One region of the Ethanoligenens sp. genome, then DNA from elsewhere that is predicted to be linked to it. Evidence: riboswitches for the same ligand, from Rfam matches in the RefSeq annotation. Region 1 holds a riboswitch; the other holds the start of a gene.
What was found. A riboswitch is a leader RNA that binds a small molecule or an ion and turns the genes downstream of it on or off. The one in region 1 is predicted to bind FMN.
Positions count from the first base shown of each region.

Region 2: linked by a shared signal. The riboswitch ahead of ribD (bifunctional diaminohydroxyphosphoribosylaminopyrimidine deaminase/5-amino-6-(5-phosphoribosylamino)uracil reductase RibD) and the one ahead of ABF463_RS08505 (ECF transporter S component) in region 1 are both predicted to bind FMN.

Region 1 is NZ_JBDNLG010000047.1:3,650-16,606, forward strand. It holds gene ABF463_RS08465 (putative manganese-dependent inorganic diphosphatase) at 1-755, opposite strand, end outside; gene hydE ([FeFe] hydrogenase H-cluster radical SAM maturase HydE) at 1,038-2,108, shown strand; gene ABF463_RS08475 (aspartate ammonia-lyase) at 2,105-3,496, shown strand; gene ABF463_RS08480 (VOC family protein) at 3,574-4,038, shown strand; gene hydF ([FeFe] hydrogenase H-cluster maturation GTPase HydF) at 4,063-5,289, shown strand; gene ABF463_RS08490 (DUF6056 family protein) at 5,350-6,792, opposite strand; gene ABF463_RS08495 (hypothetical protein) at 6,789-7,286, opposite strand; gene ABF463_RS08500 (nucleotidyltransferase domain-containing protein) at 7,500-8,279, opposite strand; gene ABF463_RS08505 (ECF transporter S component) at 8,449-9,033, opposite strand; FMN riboswitch at 9,118-9,250, opposite strand; gene ABF463_RS08510 (DUF4364 family protein) at 9,458-10,060, shown strand; gene ABF463_RS08515 (glycosyltransferase family 2 protein) at 10,077-11,018, opposite strand; gene ABF463_RS08520 (lectin like domain-containing protein) at 11,238-12,957, opposite strand, start outside.
Region 2 is NZ_JBDNLG010000082.1:7,123-10,280, forward strand. It holds gene ABF463_RS11345 (relaxase/mobilization nuclease domain-containing protein) at 1-953, shown strand, start outside; gene ABF463_RS11350 (hypothetical protein) at 950-1,162, shown strand; FMN riboswitch at 1,212-1,352, shown strand; gene ribD (bifunctional diaminohydroxyphosphoribosylaminopyrimidine deaminase/5-amino-6-(5-phosphoribosylamino)uracil reductase RibD) at 1,526-2,629, shown strand; gene ABF463_RS11360 (riboflavin synthase) at 2,611-3,158, shown strand, end outside.

The sequences.
Region 1 (12,957 bases):
ACAGGCTCATTGCGGAAGTAAATCGGGCCCGGTGTTTGGATATCGCCTATGCGGTGGTGGTCGATGATTTCAAGCAGGTCGGCTTCCTCTAAACCGTCCACCGTCTGCGTCCGCTCGCTGTGATCGACCAGGATGACCTGTTTGCGGCGATAGGTCTCCAAAAGCGCCAGCGTACAAAAGCCAAGATACGCGCCGGTCTCATCCACCACCGGCACGCGCCCGGCAGAATCGGACTCAAGTGTGGCGCGGGCATCGCTGATGTAATCCGTGGGGTGCAGTACGTCATATCCTGTGGTGCGCATTGCATCTACTACCGGCAGACCCTGAAACTTCTTTTGCAGTGCGGCCGCCGACCCGTCAGGTTCCTCACCGCTCAAATAAGTAAGCGACAGCGCGGCGATATCCCCCGCCGAAACAAGACCTGCCAGCCGGCCATCAGCACCGACCACCGGCAGCAGGCCGCCATTCTCCGCGTAGAGGGCTTCGAGCGCCGTTTGCAGGGCAGTGTCCGGTGCAAGCGGCCGGATTGTTTCCAATGTGATATCGCCGACCTGACCGCGCACGGAGGCAAGCAGCTCCTGCGGTTTCACATCAAAATGCGAAAGCACAAATGCCGTTTCCCGGTTCACCTTGCCCAACCTCACCGGTGTGGCGTCCACCCCCAGCGCCCGCTTGAGCGCGGCATATCCTATAGACGAACAAATAGAGTCGGTATCCGGGTTACGGTGCCCGGTCACATATACAGTCTGGCTCATGACTTTCCATCCTCTGCACTTGAATTTTATAGAACGGCAGCCGCCGTCCCGCCGTGACAATCTTTGGACATCTTCATTATAGGCGCGTGCCCTGCTCTTGTCAAAGCGCCCGCCGACCGCCTTCTCACTCCGGGCAACAGGCGCAGTGCCCGCCGCACTGTCTAAAAATGGGGGAGACGGGCGAGCGCTTTCCCGCCTATACTTTTCGGAGACAAAATGCTATAATCAAGGGCAATGAAACGCCATGCCGCCATGCGGCTCAATCCTATGGAGGGCCCCCTTATGCTGCAAGCAGCCGATGTTGTAAAAATCGTGTGCAACGGCGATAAACCGGCACTTGCCGCGCTCATCGCGGCGGCGCGCCATCTGCCGCAGGAAGACCGGCAGGCGCTCTTTGCCGCCGCCGATACTGCCCGGCGTCCCTATTACGGGGACACCGTCTATTTTCGGGGGCTAATCGAGTTTACCAGTTACTGCAAAAACGACTGCTATTACTGCGGCATCCGCGCGGGCAATACCAAGGCCGCACGTTATCGGCTGACAGAGGCGGAAATATGGGCCTGTGCAGACAAGGGCCGCGCGCTGGGTTTCCGCACCTTCGTCCTGCAAGGCGGAGAAGACCCGTGGTATACCGACGACCGCATCTGCTCGATCGTTTCCGGCATCAAGGAGCGGCATCCAGATTGCGCCGTCACACTGTCCATCGGCGAAAAAGAACGCGATAGCTACCAGCGCTATTTTGAAGCGGGCGCCGACCGCTATCTGCTGCGGCACGAAACGGCAGACAATGCGCACTACCGCTCGCTGCATCCCGCGTCCATGTCCGCTGAACACCGCAGGCGGTGCCTATATGACCTCAAAGACATCGGCTATCAGGTGGGAGCAGGTTTCATGGTGCAGTCGCCCGGGCAGACTGATGAAACGCTGGCGGAAGACTTTTTGTTCCTGCGGGATCTTCAGCCGCATATGGTCGGGATTGGGCCGTTCGTGCCGCACCACGACACCCGCTTTGCCGGCATGGAAACCCCCTCGGCGGATTTTACACTCGTCCTGCTCTCTTTCCTGCGGCTGATGCTGCCGAAGGTCTTGCTGCCCGCCACCACCGCACTTGGCACTGTTGACCCGCTGGGGCGCGAAAAGGGGCTGAAAGCCGGGGCGAACGTGGTCATGCCCAACCTGTCACCGGTCACACACCGCAAAGAGTATATGCTGTATGACAATAAAATTTGCACCGGTGAGGAGGCGGCGGAATGCCTGCAATGTCTGTCGCGGCGCATTGCGTCGGCCGGCTTCACGCCGGACTTTTCACGCGGCGACCATATAGACCGTACAAGGAGGGTGAACCGCATATGAGGACAGAGCAGGACCTGCTGGGTGAACGCCGGTTGGACGACACTGCCTATTACGGAATCCACACGGTACGTGCTATAGAAAATTTTCCGTTATCCGGGCAGCGCCTGCACCCCGAACTGATCCGGGCGCTGGCAGCCGTCAAGCAGGCGGCGGCGCTGGCCAACGGGGACGCGGGTCTGATTGCCCGGGAAAAGGTAACTGCCATTGTCAGTGCCTGCGCAGAAATCGCATCCGGTGAACTGGCCGATCAGTTCCTCACCGACGCGTTGCAGGGCGGCGCGGGAACATCCGCCAACATGAACCTCAATGAGGTCATTGCCAACCGCGCCATTGAGCTGTTGGGCGGCAAAAAGGGCGATTACACACTGGTGCATCCCATCGACGATGTGAACCGCTCCCAGTCCACCAACGATGTTTTTCCAACCGCCGTGCGTGTGGCGGCTATCCGGCTGCTCAAACCGGTGAGCCAGGCGTTTGCAAACTTGCAGACGGCCTTGCAGGAAAAAGAGGAGGCCTTTGCGGACGTGCTGAAAATCGGGCGCACGGAGCTGCAGGACGCGGTGCCCATCACATTGGGGCAGGAGTGCGGGGCATGGGCGCAAGCCGTGGCGCGCGACCGCTGGCGGCTTTACAAAGCGGAGGAACGCCTGCGGCAGATCAATTTGGGCGGTACGGCGGTCGGCACGGGTCTGAACGCCCCGCGCGCTTACACGTTTGCGGCGGCGGAACATTTGCGGGAACTGACAGGGCTGGGGCTTGCGCGTGCGGAAGACCCCATCGACCCCACCCAAAACTGTGATGTGTTCGTAGAAGTATCCGGTCTGCTCAAGGCGGCGGCGGTCAATCTCGCCAAGATTGCGGGCGACCTGCGGCTATTATCTTCCGGCCCGCGCGCGGGGTTCGGGGAAATTCACCTGCCCGCGCTGCAAGCGGGTTCTTCCATTATGCCCGGCAAAGTAAATCCGGTCATCCCGGAAGCGGTCACGCAGGCTGCCTATCAAATCATGGCGGATGATATGGCCATCACACTGGCGGCGCAGGCGGGCAACCTCGAACTGAATGCGTTTTTGCCGTTGATTGCAAAAAATCTACTGGAAATGTTGGATTTGATGCGGCAGTCCGTAAAGTTGCTTTTAGAGAAATGCATTGCCGGCATGGAGCCAAACCGCGCGCGCTGTGCGGCACTGGCGGAGCAAAGCCCATCATTGGCGGCGGTGCTCATCGACCACATTGGCTATGACGCGGCCTCTCGCATCGCCAAAGACTGCCTGCAAACCGGCAAGACCGTCCGGCAGGCACTCCGAGAGGATGGACGCTTCACTCCGGAGCAAATTGACCGCATCCTTGATCCCCGCGCCATGACCCGGGCGGACACCATTCGGTTTTAAATTCAGGCAAACTTCCATCAAACCATACCTGCTCAGCCTGAAACGGGCAGGCACAACTCGTCAGACAGGAGGCCTGTATGGAATACGCCTGCACACTCCTTGCCGTTCACGATATGGAACGGGCAAAACAGTTTTACCACGATGTGCTGGGCTTGGAAGTCATCGCGGACTTTGGAGCCAACGTCACATTGACCGGCGGCATCGCCCTGCAAACCGCAGACACTTGGAAATCTTTTCTCCGCAAATCCGCGGACGAAATCGTCTTTGGCAACAATGCGTGTGAACTGTATTTTGAAGAAGATGATATGGATACTTTTTCCGCCAAATTAAGCGGATTCCCAAACATTCGATATGTGCATCCGCTTTTGGAACACGCGTGGGGACAACGCGTCATCCGCTTTTACGATTTGGATGAGCACATCCTTGAAGTCGGAGAAAATATGGCAATCGTAGTACAACGCTTCTTGAACAGCGGACTTTCCATTAAAGAAACAGCCGCCCGCATGGATGTACCGGTGTCTTATATCAAAAGCTTACAATAAACCACAAACCCGAAAGGAGTCCCTATGGACACCACACCTGTCGCCAACCGCACGCACATCGCCTTTTTCGGGAGGCGCAACGCGGGCAAATCCTCGCTGCTCAACGCAATCGCCGGGCAGCCGGTCGCAGTCACGTCCGACGTACCAGGCACCACGACCGACCCCGTCCACAAAACGATGGAGATTCTGCCGCTGGGACCTGTGCTGCTGACCGATACCGCCGGACTCGACGACACCGGTGAATTGGGCAGTCTGCGGGTAGAAAAAGCTTATGAGGAACTGCGCCGCACCGATCTGGCTGTGGTTGTGGTAAATGCGGCACAGGGCGTAGGAACATTTGAAACCGCATTCATTGAGGAACTGCGGCAGCGGCGTGTACCGTTTGTAGTCGTACTCAACAAGTGCGACTTACATCCGGTCAGTGCGGAAGAGCACGATGCCTTGCAGGCCAAAACCGCCGCACCAGTCGCCACGGCGAGCGCCCGGACAGGGGAGGGAATATCCGCCTTGCGGGAACTGCTTGCACAGACCGCCGCGCCGGACACCGAGGAGCTGGGATTGACCAGCGGGCTGGTGCAGGAGGGGCAGACCGCTGTTCTGGTGACGCCCATCGACAAAGCCGCGCCGAAAGGGCGTCTGATCCTGCCCCAACAACAGACCATCCGCGACATCTTGGAACGCGACGCTATCGCGGTGGTAACCAAAGAACAGGAACTGCGCTACACGCTCGAAAACCTGCGGCAAAAACCGGCGGTTGTCATTACCGACTCGCAGGCATTTCTAAAAGTATCCGCCGACACGCCGCCGGAGATTCCGCTCACCTCGTTTTCCATCCTGTTTGCAAGGCAGAAAGGCGACCTCACAGCGCTGACCAAAGGGGTGCGCCGTATTGCCTCCCTCCGCCCGGGCGACCGCGTGCTGATTGCGGAGGGCTGCACCCACCACCGGCAGTCGGATGACATCGGCACTGTCAAGATTCCGCGCTGGATACGGCAGTTGGTCGGGGGAGAGGTCGCATTCGACTGGACATCAGGTCTGGATTTTCCGCGTGATATTGAACAATACGCAGTCGTAGTCCACTGCGGCGGCTGTATGCTCACCCGTCGAGAAATGCAGTACCGCATCCGGTATGCCAACGCACACGGGGTGGATGTAACCAACTATGGGATGCTGATTGCCTATGTGCAGGGCATCTTAAAGCGCGCCCTCCAACCGTTCCCCGCAGCAGCGCTGGCTTATTCGGAAAGATGATCTTTTGGCCCCATGTTGCAACCGGTATCTTGGCGGCAACATGAGGCATCGCATCTTATATCAATGGTAGATAATGTCTTTGATCTGTGTAAAATAGGCAAGCCACACCAATCCCGAAATTGTGACAAGCCCAACGCACATAATGGTAAAAATACGGTTTGTTCGAACTTTAACAAAAAATTCGTGCACCAAACACATAGCGACTACAAGCATCATCAAATCCGAAATAAAAAACACACGGTTGCCGGAGGCATAGATCGTAGGTGAGAATCCCATCATTAGCCCCGAATCAATGGATGAAAAAAGAAGGAACAGACAAAACAACCCCTGCCGTTTATTGTCAAATGATGTGTAAATCAAATAAGCTAAAAGCAACAACATGGCAACTGCCGCAACAATACCGATATACGATTTTTTTGAATACACCGCCGTATAATCAAAAATTGAAAAATTGGTCAAATATTTTTGCACTGTTGCCGCCAGTTTGAAGGATGGATCCACCATACGGGATAAAAGTGTATCAAGCGGGAGCAAATTTATCAATAGCATCAACAGCGGCAAAGCCGCAAAGATCGTTGCACCTTTGCTTTGGAACTTTTTCCTGTAAAGGAGGATGACCAATATGCTAATGAGCAAAATGGTCCAGACCGACGTGTTTAAAAAGTAGTTTGCCGTCAGGCAAAGCCCTCTGAACAACTTATCCGGAATAGACAGCATATCATAATCCGGAAACCAGAATAATGTTTCATTGGCCACACGCCCTTTTGACCCGGGTGCCGTCAGACAAATTAAAGCATTTACCGCGATGATAAGGTAATAGCCGCCAAACATCAAATTCGACAGCAGCGACGACTTGAAACGCCTCCGCACAAGGAACACTAGGGCAACCACTCCTGAAAAAATCAGGATAACGGCCGTCTGTTCACAATAACAGGCATACAGTGCGCAAACAACATAAAGGATATAAAGCGGATTTTTCGTTTCCCGTGCAAAAACGAGGTTAAAAAAAGGAATCAGTGCGATCAGCAGGCTTGTACCGGCCCAAAAATAATAAAAAGAACCCGTTATCCAAACAACAGACCCAAGCATCGTGGAAAGCGGAATCAGAAAAAACAGCGCACACCCAATCATATTTTTAACAAGTGTTTCATTTCTGCGGCCAATCGTCCCCATTTGACTTATTCTCGACAACATGAGCATTAATACCGCAAAACATGCAACGTTTAAAATCTTCCACATCAACAAACGGACCTTATAGGAAAGCAGCCAAACCAAAGTAGGAAACAGTCGCCCCCCCCACGTGTGGTAATAATTGTCCAACGCGCCTCGCACCCCATGATTTTGGTTCAAAATGCCCAAACGCGTAATGTCATCATAAACCGGGATAGCCTGATAAACAATCAAAAAAAGCAAAACAGAATACAGAGCAATCGGTATGTATTGCGTAATATACTGAACATCTATTTTTTTAATCTTTGCAACAAAATATTTACGCAAATTCATACCTTGAGTTCCTTTTCTGAATAAATAATAGACTTTCTCCCGCTTCGATCAATCATCAATATGCCTACTTGATAGGAAATCCCTTTTTTCAATGCGGCCTTTCTTGCTTTCGCGTATACGCCGCAGGGTCCATAATTGATACCATCGTTCATTGCTGCGTTGATATCTGGTCTCACGACCGAAAGTGTATGTAATGCATAAATATGTCCGCCATTATCCTTTAAAACCAGCGTATTATTGACATATACGTTTTGGAATGCCCCGGCAATCCAATTATACCCTTTATAAACCGTTCCTTTATTGATTGCCCATCCTGAAATCGCTACAATTCCGTTTGCATCATCAATCGTGTCAATTTGGGCAACTCCATTTGACGAAACCGTAAAAGACCCGTTTATGCTTCTTATATGATACAGTGTTCCATGATAGAATAAAACGACTACGGCCGCAATACCCAGACAGGCAAACAACACACCACATATTTTTACCTTCACTTGTTTCTCCCCGTTTTCTCTTCTGTAGGTTTGACAAACAACAACTTTTACTTGTATGCGCACCTCCGCAATTTACACCGCGCATGCTTCTTTTTCTATATGCGCTTTATTATAGCACAAAAAGAGCCTATTTTTATGATGCTGTCGCCATAAAAATAGGCTCTTACTCGCTTTAACCCGACAGACCCACACACCTCACTTGCGCTGTTTCTGTCAATCCGAGGCAAAAGGGAAGTCCTCCATGCGCCCGGTATGGATATCCCGCAAAAGCTGCTGGTTTTGGTCAAGATCGCGCGGCCAATCGGTAAAATCCGACACCATATTATAAAGCCGCTCGATGTCTTCCGCACGCTTCTGATCAATCAGAGTGTTCATACAGCGCATCAAACCGGCAGGTTTCTGGGGCACACTTGAAAGCACCTGCAAAAACCATTTGTGCCACGGGAACAATGTCTCATTGTGCGCTAAAAACAACCGCCCGGCATATAATGCAAATTGCAGTGCGGAAAGATGTGCCAGATAGCGGTTGTCCCGCCGCAGCGCCTCATAATAATGCAATTTCCACGCAGAAAACTGTGCATAGAAGCGAAGCAGTTTGCTGTGCTTTTGTTCCACCGGATAGCGGGCCGCCTGCCGCACCAACTTTTCCAGCCCGCCCAAACGGTCAAAGGTGACAATGGCATCTTGAAAATCGTAACGCGCCGGCTCCGTTCCATCGGCGGCCACCCGTTCAATACGCGCCAGTGTAGTGAACTCACCGTCCACATAACCGCCCTCATAGTGGGTGGCGCCGCGGTCAAAATACCCGATATTCCCCGCACGCTCCTTTGCCGAGAAAAACGCTTCGGTGCAAACAATCTTAATATCCACATCGGAATTCTCCAGAGCAAAGCCATGTGCAACCGATCCATAAATGATAACGCCGAGCACTTCGTCCCATGCAGACAATTCTTTTGTTGCCGCTCTAATTGCGGCTTGATGGTGTTCAAACACGCTGATTACACCCCAAGGCTGCCAATGGTATCGGAAAACAAAAATCGCCGCGACCGTTGTCCTGCCGTGTCCCTTCATTTTATGTACTGCGGGATTCGATTCATCTATCCTACATACTACCACTATACCACAGGATGTGAAAAATGCAACGTATGCCGCGGAAAAGGAATCAAACCTTCAACGCATTCTCATTTCTGCTGAGGGCCGCCATCACTAAGCCCAACAAGACCGTTGTCAAAACCGACTTGACAATGTTTAAAAGTGTGGCCCAGCCAATGAAAACCGCCATCATTCCGGGAATCTGCGCGTTGGGGATATGATAGACCAGCCGCATATACGAGGGGTCAATTAAATAGTTTGCCAAAGCACCGGCGCCCACCATGGCGACCAATCCGACAAGCCCGCCCAACAGTATCGAAACCATCCGGGTTCCTTTACGTTTCAGCAAACCGCGCGTCACCACCGAAAGCGGCACCACGAGCGCAACGCCCACAATAAAATTGAGCAAAGCGCCAAAGCCCATGGTTGTTCCCCAATCCTTGACAAACAGGTTGATGATATTTTTGAGCAGTTCAATAACGACACCCGCGACCGGTCCAAACAGGACTGCGGCGACCGCAGCTGGAAGGTCGCTGAAGTCCAATTTGAGCGGCCCGGAGAAAAATGGAATCTCAATAAAATACAGAATGATGGAAATAGCAGTCAGCATCCCCAGGATAACCATGCGCTTTGTTTTTTGCTGTTGTGTGTACATAATAATACTCCTTTTTGGTCATGGGGCACGCTGGAAAACAAAAAGCCCCGGGATATAAAAATACCCGGGGCAATGTTGCAGGATATGCGTCTTTTTTCATCCGGACTATACCGTCGGTCACGGAATCACACCGTGTCAACAAAACTGCTCGCGGACTCGTCGGCATAAAGCCGCATTACCGCCGGTTGGAGAATTACACTCCGCCCCAAAGACATTTCATTTTGTGTTATTATAGCACACAAAGCACGGGGTGACAAGGGTTACACACCGCCGCCCAGGATTTTTTCATACGCCGTACCCGTGCGGGGCTTTTTATTTTTCACCTTTTATGGTACAGTTAGGATAGGTATCGCAGCCGGTCTCTGCGCAAACAGATTCTGCGCGATTCCAGTGCGGCATGGCTTTTAAAAACGGAGGGATGATTGTGGCAAACAGTGCGTTCGACGGCGGGGTAGAGCCCGGCGGTCTGCGGGATGCGGGCGACGTCAAAATCCTTATCTGTTACCTATTAAAGAATATGCGGGAGCCCCTCCCGCTCCAGACGTTGGCCGAAGCACTTCAGCACGACGGCCTAGTCAATTATTTCACGCTGGCGGATGCGCTCCACGCGCTGCTGCTTTCCGGACATATTGACCTGGTGGAAAAAGACGGCGAAAAATCGTACAAGGTCACACAGCTGGGCGCCGGTACAGCAGATATGTTTGAGCGCCGCCTGCCCTTTTCCGTTCGGGAAAAGGCTGTGAAGGCCGGCATCCGCCTGCTTGCGCGCCAAAAACGTGAAGCGGAAAACAAAGTGGAAATCACGCCCAACGGCGCCGGGTTCACCGTGCGCTGCGCCGTGCTGGACGGAACGGACACCCTGCTCTCCCTTTCACTGCTCGTGCCCGACTGTGCACAGGCGGAATCTGTGAAGCAACAGTTTCTGCGCGATCCCGGCACTATCTACCGCGCCACCGTCGCTTTAATGACGGGCGATATCGACGCCGTGGGCGGCGCACTCGCGCGCGAACAGCCACCGCAGACCTAATACGTTCTGAAAAGGCCTATTGCAAATACTGGTCGATCAAATATTGAGGCCGGCCTTTGGCCTCCAGATAGATCTTGCCAATATATTCACCGATGATACCGGTGCTCAAGATTTGAAGTCCGCCAATCGCCCAAATGGATATCACAATGCTTGTCCATCCTGCGACTGTCTTGCCTTGCAAAAACAAAAACAGAAAATACAGCAGCATGAGGATGCTGACTGAAAAAATGATTGCACCGGTGGCCGCAATCAGACGAATGGGCTTCACACTGAACGAGGTAACCCCCTCCCAGGCGAATGCCAACATCTTGTGGAGCGGATATTTGGACTGACCCGCGAAACGTTCGTGCCGCTCATAGGGCACCGTGTCGCTGCGAAAGCCGATCAGCGGCACGATCCCGCGCAGGAATAGGTTCACTTCGCGGAAGCGGGACAATGCTTCCACCGCGCGCCGGCTCATCAACCGATAATCCGCGTGGTTATAAACGATATCCACCCCCAGCGTTTGCATCAGGCGGTAGAAACAGACCGCTGTTTTCCGCTTGAAAACCGTGTCGCTGGCACGCGAGTTCCGTACACCATATACGACATCGCAGCCTTCGCCGCGTTTTTCCAGAAACCCGTCGATCGCGTCGATGTCGTCCTGTAGATCGGCATCCAGCGTCACGGTAATATCTGCTTGATCTTTTACGGTCATCAGGCCCGCGAGCAACGCGTTCTGATGGCCTTCGTTCCGTGAAAGGCGGATTCCCTGTACAAGTCCGTCGTGTGCATGCAGTTCCTCGATCAGTGCCCATGTACGGTCTTTGGAGCCGTCATCCACAAAGGCAATCCGGCTTTGGCCAGACACCTTCCCATCCCGAATCAGTGTATGGAGCTTCTCGGTCAACCGTTTGCCGGTCTCGGGGAGAACCGCCTCCTCATTGTAACAGGGAATCACCAGATATAGACATTCCAAGCCGCACCCACCCTTTCCTTTTTGGCAGCGAACCGATACGCACAACCCAAAAACCGGGCCGACCGCATAGCCAGTGCTCTTATTTTACAACAGACATCTGCCGAATGCAATCCGATGCTATAGCGCTTTCCACAAAAACAGGCTGCATAGGGCACAAAAAGAGGACGGAAACCCGTCCTCTTTACTGTTTTATATAAAGAAACCTCTGTGTCCGCAGTCTCAGACTCCGAAGCTGCGCACCATCCATTGCACTGTACCGTCGTTGCCGATAGCCGCCACATTCAGCGTATGCTGCCCCGCAGAAAGAGCGGCGACGGGAATCGTCAGGCTGAATCCACTGTTGCTGCTGCCTATATACTGCCCGTCAGGATCCACAATGGTTTTGACATCCGCCCGGCTCCCGTTGACCGATGTGGAAAAGAATTTCTGTGACGTGGTGCCAAGATCGACATATACGTCCACCCGATTCATTCCTGCGTGGTTCAGCGCCCAACCGGATACCTCCACATTGCCAGAGCACATGGCTGCGGCGGGGCTATCCAGACTACAGACCGAATCCGGACCCACCGTAAACGAACGCACCATCCATTGCACTGTACCGTCGTTGCCGATAGCCGCTGCATTCAATGTATGCTGTCCCGCGGGTAGAGCAGCGGCGGGAATCATCAGGTTAAATCCACTGTTGCTGCTGCCTATGTACTGCCCGTCAGGGTCTACAATGGTTTTGACATCCGCCCGGCTCCCGTTCACCAATGTGGAAAAGAATTTCTGTGACGCAGTACCAAGATCGACATACACATCCACCCGGTTCATCCCCGCGTGATTGAGCGCCCAGCCGGATACCTTCACATCGCCAGAGCACGTGGCTGCGGCGGGGCTGTCCAGACTACTGACCGAAGTGGGACCCACCGTGAACGAACGCACCATCCATTGCACTGTGCCGTCATTGCCGATAGCCGCTGCATTCAATGTATGCTGTCCCGCGGGTAGAGCAGCGGCGGGGATCATCAGGTTGAACCCACTGTTGCTGCTGCCTATATAGTGCCCGTCAGGGTCTACAATGGTTTTGACATCCGCCCGGTTCCCGTTCACCAAAGTGGAAAAGAATTTCTGTGACGCGGTGCCAAGATCGATATATACATCCACCCGGTTCATCCCCGCGTGGTTGAGCGCCCAGCCGGATATCGTCACATTGCCGGAGCACATGGCTGTTGCAGGGCTGTCTAGACTGCTGGCCGAAGCCGGTCCCGCCGTAAACGAACGCACCGTCCATTGCACTGTACCGTCGCTGCCGATGGCCTCTGCACTCACGGTATGCTGTCCCGCCGCAAAATCCGCGGCTGGTATGCTTAGGTTGAACCCGCTGTTACTGCTGCCTATATAGTGCCCATCAGGGTCTACAATGGTTTTGACATCGGCACGGGGCAGGTTAACCAATGTGGAATACAACTTTTGATTTGCTGTGCCTTTGTCAATGTACACATCGACGCGGCTCACGCCCGCGCTATTCAGCGCCCAGCCGGCCACCGTCACATTGCCGTATTGTGTAGAGCTGTCCGGACTTTCGAGATTCATTTGAGGAGAAAGTACAGGGGGAGTTTTCACGGTGCCTGCCGAATCGGACGAGCTGCTTCCAGATGGTTGGCTGCTTGAACTATTGTCAGTAGAATCAGGTGAATCGGGCGCAGTGGTAAACGCTTTTACACAGACGTTGGCATTTAAATTGCTGCCAAACGCTTGCGTCGTATCTGTCCAGCCGTTTCCGTCATACGAGACAAAACTCTGTCCGGCGGACGCGGTCGCTTTGCTGGAATAGCCTTTCACGGGAGCCTCAAGCGGAATTTGCACACCCTGCGCGGTGAACTGCACCTCCACCGCAAAGGTACTGCCTTGTTTCAGCGCGATTGAAGAGGAAAGTTCGGCTGTGTGGTATCCCGCC
Region 2 (3,158 bases), on a different contig from region 1:
TCAACGACCGGTTGTGCAAAGAGCAAGGATATTATGTCATTGAACATCCCAAGGAAAAAGGCAAAAGCTATAAGGAATGGTCGGCGGATAAAGCGGGCACCAGTTGGAAGTCCAAACTGCGCGAAACCATTGACGCCGTGCTGCCGTCCGCCGAGGATTTTGACGATTTTCTTGACCGGATGCGTCAGACCGGGTATGAAGTCAAGCGCGGCAAGTATATTTCATTTCGCGCGCCGGGGCAGGAACGATTTACGCGGGCAAAGCGGCTAGGCGCGGATTACACCGAGGACGCGATTTCCGCGCGTCTGGCGGGCAAACAAAAACCTACGCCCATGCAGAAAAAAGCGCGACGGTTTTTTGCTGAAAACATCAATTTGCTGATCGACATTCAGGCAAAAATCGACGCCGGTAAAGGCCCCGGCTACGAACGCTGGGCGAAAATTTTTAATATCAAGCAGGCGGCGAAAACCTTCAACTATTTGTCCGAACACGGGATCGCCGATTATGCCGGTCTGCTTGACCGCATGGCGGCAGTCACGGAAGATATGTCGAGTGCATCCTCCGGCGTCCGAAAACTGGAGGGCCGTATGACCGAGATCGGGACGCTGAAAAAGCATATCGTTGATTACAGCAAGACGAAAAAAATCTTTGACCAGTACAAGACGTCCGGGTGGAGTAAGGCGTTCCGGGCACAGCACACGGAGGAACTGCGTTTGCGGCAGGAGGCCAAGCAGGCGTTTGACGCTTTGGGGGGCGGCACAATTCCAACGATGGCGCAGTTGCAGGCGGAATATACCACGCTTCTGGAACAGAAAAAAGCGCGGTACGAAGAATACCGCCGCCTGAAAGACGACCAGTCAGAGCTACAGACGGTACGGAGCAATGTGGATAAGATTTTGCGCGTGGAGCTGCCCGACCGGCAGCGAGAGCTGGAAAGGAGCCGACAGTCATGACGGCGGATTTCAATGCATGGTGCGCCAATGCGCCTTTAGGCATCCGCAAGGATGCACAGCCGCCCAGGGTACGGGGCGTTCGCAAAAGCGGCCGCAAGGCGGATTTTGCCCCGGGGGTTTGGGGGCGGGACGGCCCTCAACAAGCAGACCGTGGCCACACGGTCATTGCTTGCCAAGCCAAGCTTTGTTTGCCTTTATTACAGGCTTGATTTTTTTTGTGCAGCGGCGTATGATAAGAATTAACAACTGAATAAGTTCAAATGTCTTCAGGGCAGGGTGAAATTCCCGATCGGCGGTATAGTCCGCGAGCGCGTAAGCGCAGGACTTGACATTATGTTCAAGTCAGGATTTGGTGAAACTCCAAAACCGACAGTATAGTCTGGATAGAAGAAGATGTGTTGAAATTATATGTAATGCCGGAGTAACGTTCGACAGTGCTTTATGATTCCGTCAGAGCCGGTTTCTCCGTGCCTGATGGCTTTAAGGGCATTCCAATACACCTGAATTTTAACACCTGAAAGACATTTCCAATGTTTTCAGGTGTTAATTTTTTTATTTTAGGGGTGTTGCGATTGTCTGACGAAACTTACATGAAGCTGGCATTGGAATGCGCACAAAGAGGATGCGGTTGGGTCAATCCGAATCCGATGGTCGGAGCCGTTGTCGTGAAAGATGGCCGTGTGATCGGCACGGGCTATCATCAGCGGTACGGGGAATTGCACGCGGAGCGGAACGCGCTTGCTTGCTGCACGGAACCGCCTCATGGTGCAACGCTGTATGTGACCTTGGAACCTTGCTGCCATTACGGGAAAACGCCGCCGTGTACGGATGCAATTCTGGAAAGCGGCATCCAGCGCGTGGTGGTCGGCTCGGTCGATCCGAACCCACTGGTTGCCGGGAAAGGCATTCAGATTTTACGTCAACACGGGATTGAAATCACGGAAGGTTTGCTGTGCGAAGCCTGTACCGCGCTGAACGAGGTATTCTTCCACTTTATTCGGACTCGGATGCCCTATGTCGTGATGAAGTATGCGATGACGATGGACGGGAAGATCGCCACGCATTCCGGTCAATCAAAATGGATCATCGGCGAAACCGCCCGCAGGCATGTACAAGGGGACAGACATCGGTATTCCGGTATCATGGTCGGTGTCGGCACGGTTCTCGCGGACGACCCGCTTTTGACGTGCCATCTGCCGGACGGCAGGAATCCCGTCCGCATCGTCTGCGATTCCCGGCTGCGGACGCCACCCAACGCGCGGGTCGTGCAGACGACAGGAGAGGCTCCCACTATTCTTGCCACCTGCTTACGGGATGAAACCCTTGCGCGCCCCTACAGGGATGCCGGGTGCGAGGTGTTCACGCTCCCAGCAAAAAATGAGCGTGTGGATCTGCGGAAACTCATGGCTGTATTGGGGGAGAAAGAAATCGACAGCGTTTTGCTAGAGGGCGGTGGAGCGCTGAACTGGTCGGCATTGCAAAACGGCATCGTCAACAAAGTACAGGCATATGTTGCTCCGAAGCTGTTTGGCGGCGCCGATGCGAAGTCCCCTGTGGAGGGAATCGGCGTGAAAAGCCTGGAGCAAGCGTTCAAGCTTGCTCCGCCGCAAGTGACCTACTTGGGAGATGACATTCTGCTGGAAAGCGAGGTGCTTCCATGTTCACAGGTATCATAGAAGAAACGGGAACCGTACTCTCAATTAGAAAAGGCGGGCATTCCGCTGTTGTAACAGTCAGCGCATCGGCGGTTCTGGACGATTTGAAACAGGGTGACAGTATCGCGGTCAGCGGCGTGTGCTTGACGGTCGTTTCTCTGGTGGAAAATTCCTTTTCCGCCGATGTGATGCACGAAACCGTCGAACGCTCCAACCTTTTGAATCTGAATATCGGCGGCATGGTCAATTTGGAACGCGCCATGCCGCTGAACGGACGGATCGGCGGACATATCGTCGCAGGGCATATCGATGGAACTGGGGTCATCAGTAAGGCGCGGAAAGATGAAAACGCGATCTGGTTCACAGTCCGCACATCCCCCGCTATCCTGCGGTATGTAATCGACAAAGGGTCCATCGCTATCGACGGCATCAGTCTGACTGTTGCGGGCGTGTCAGAAAATGATTTCAGCGTATCCGTGATTCCGCACACGGCCCAAAACACCACGCTTGGGAAAAAGCGCGTCGGGAACACAGTAAATCTGGAAAACGA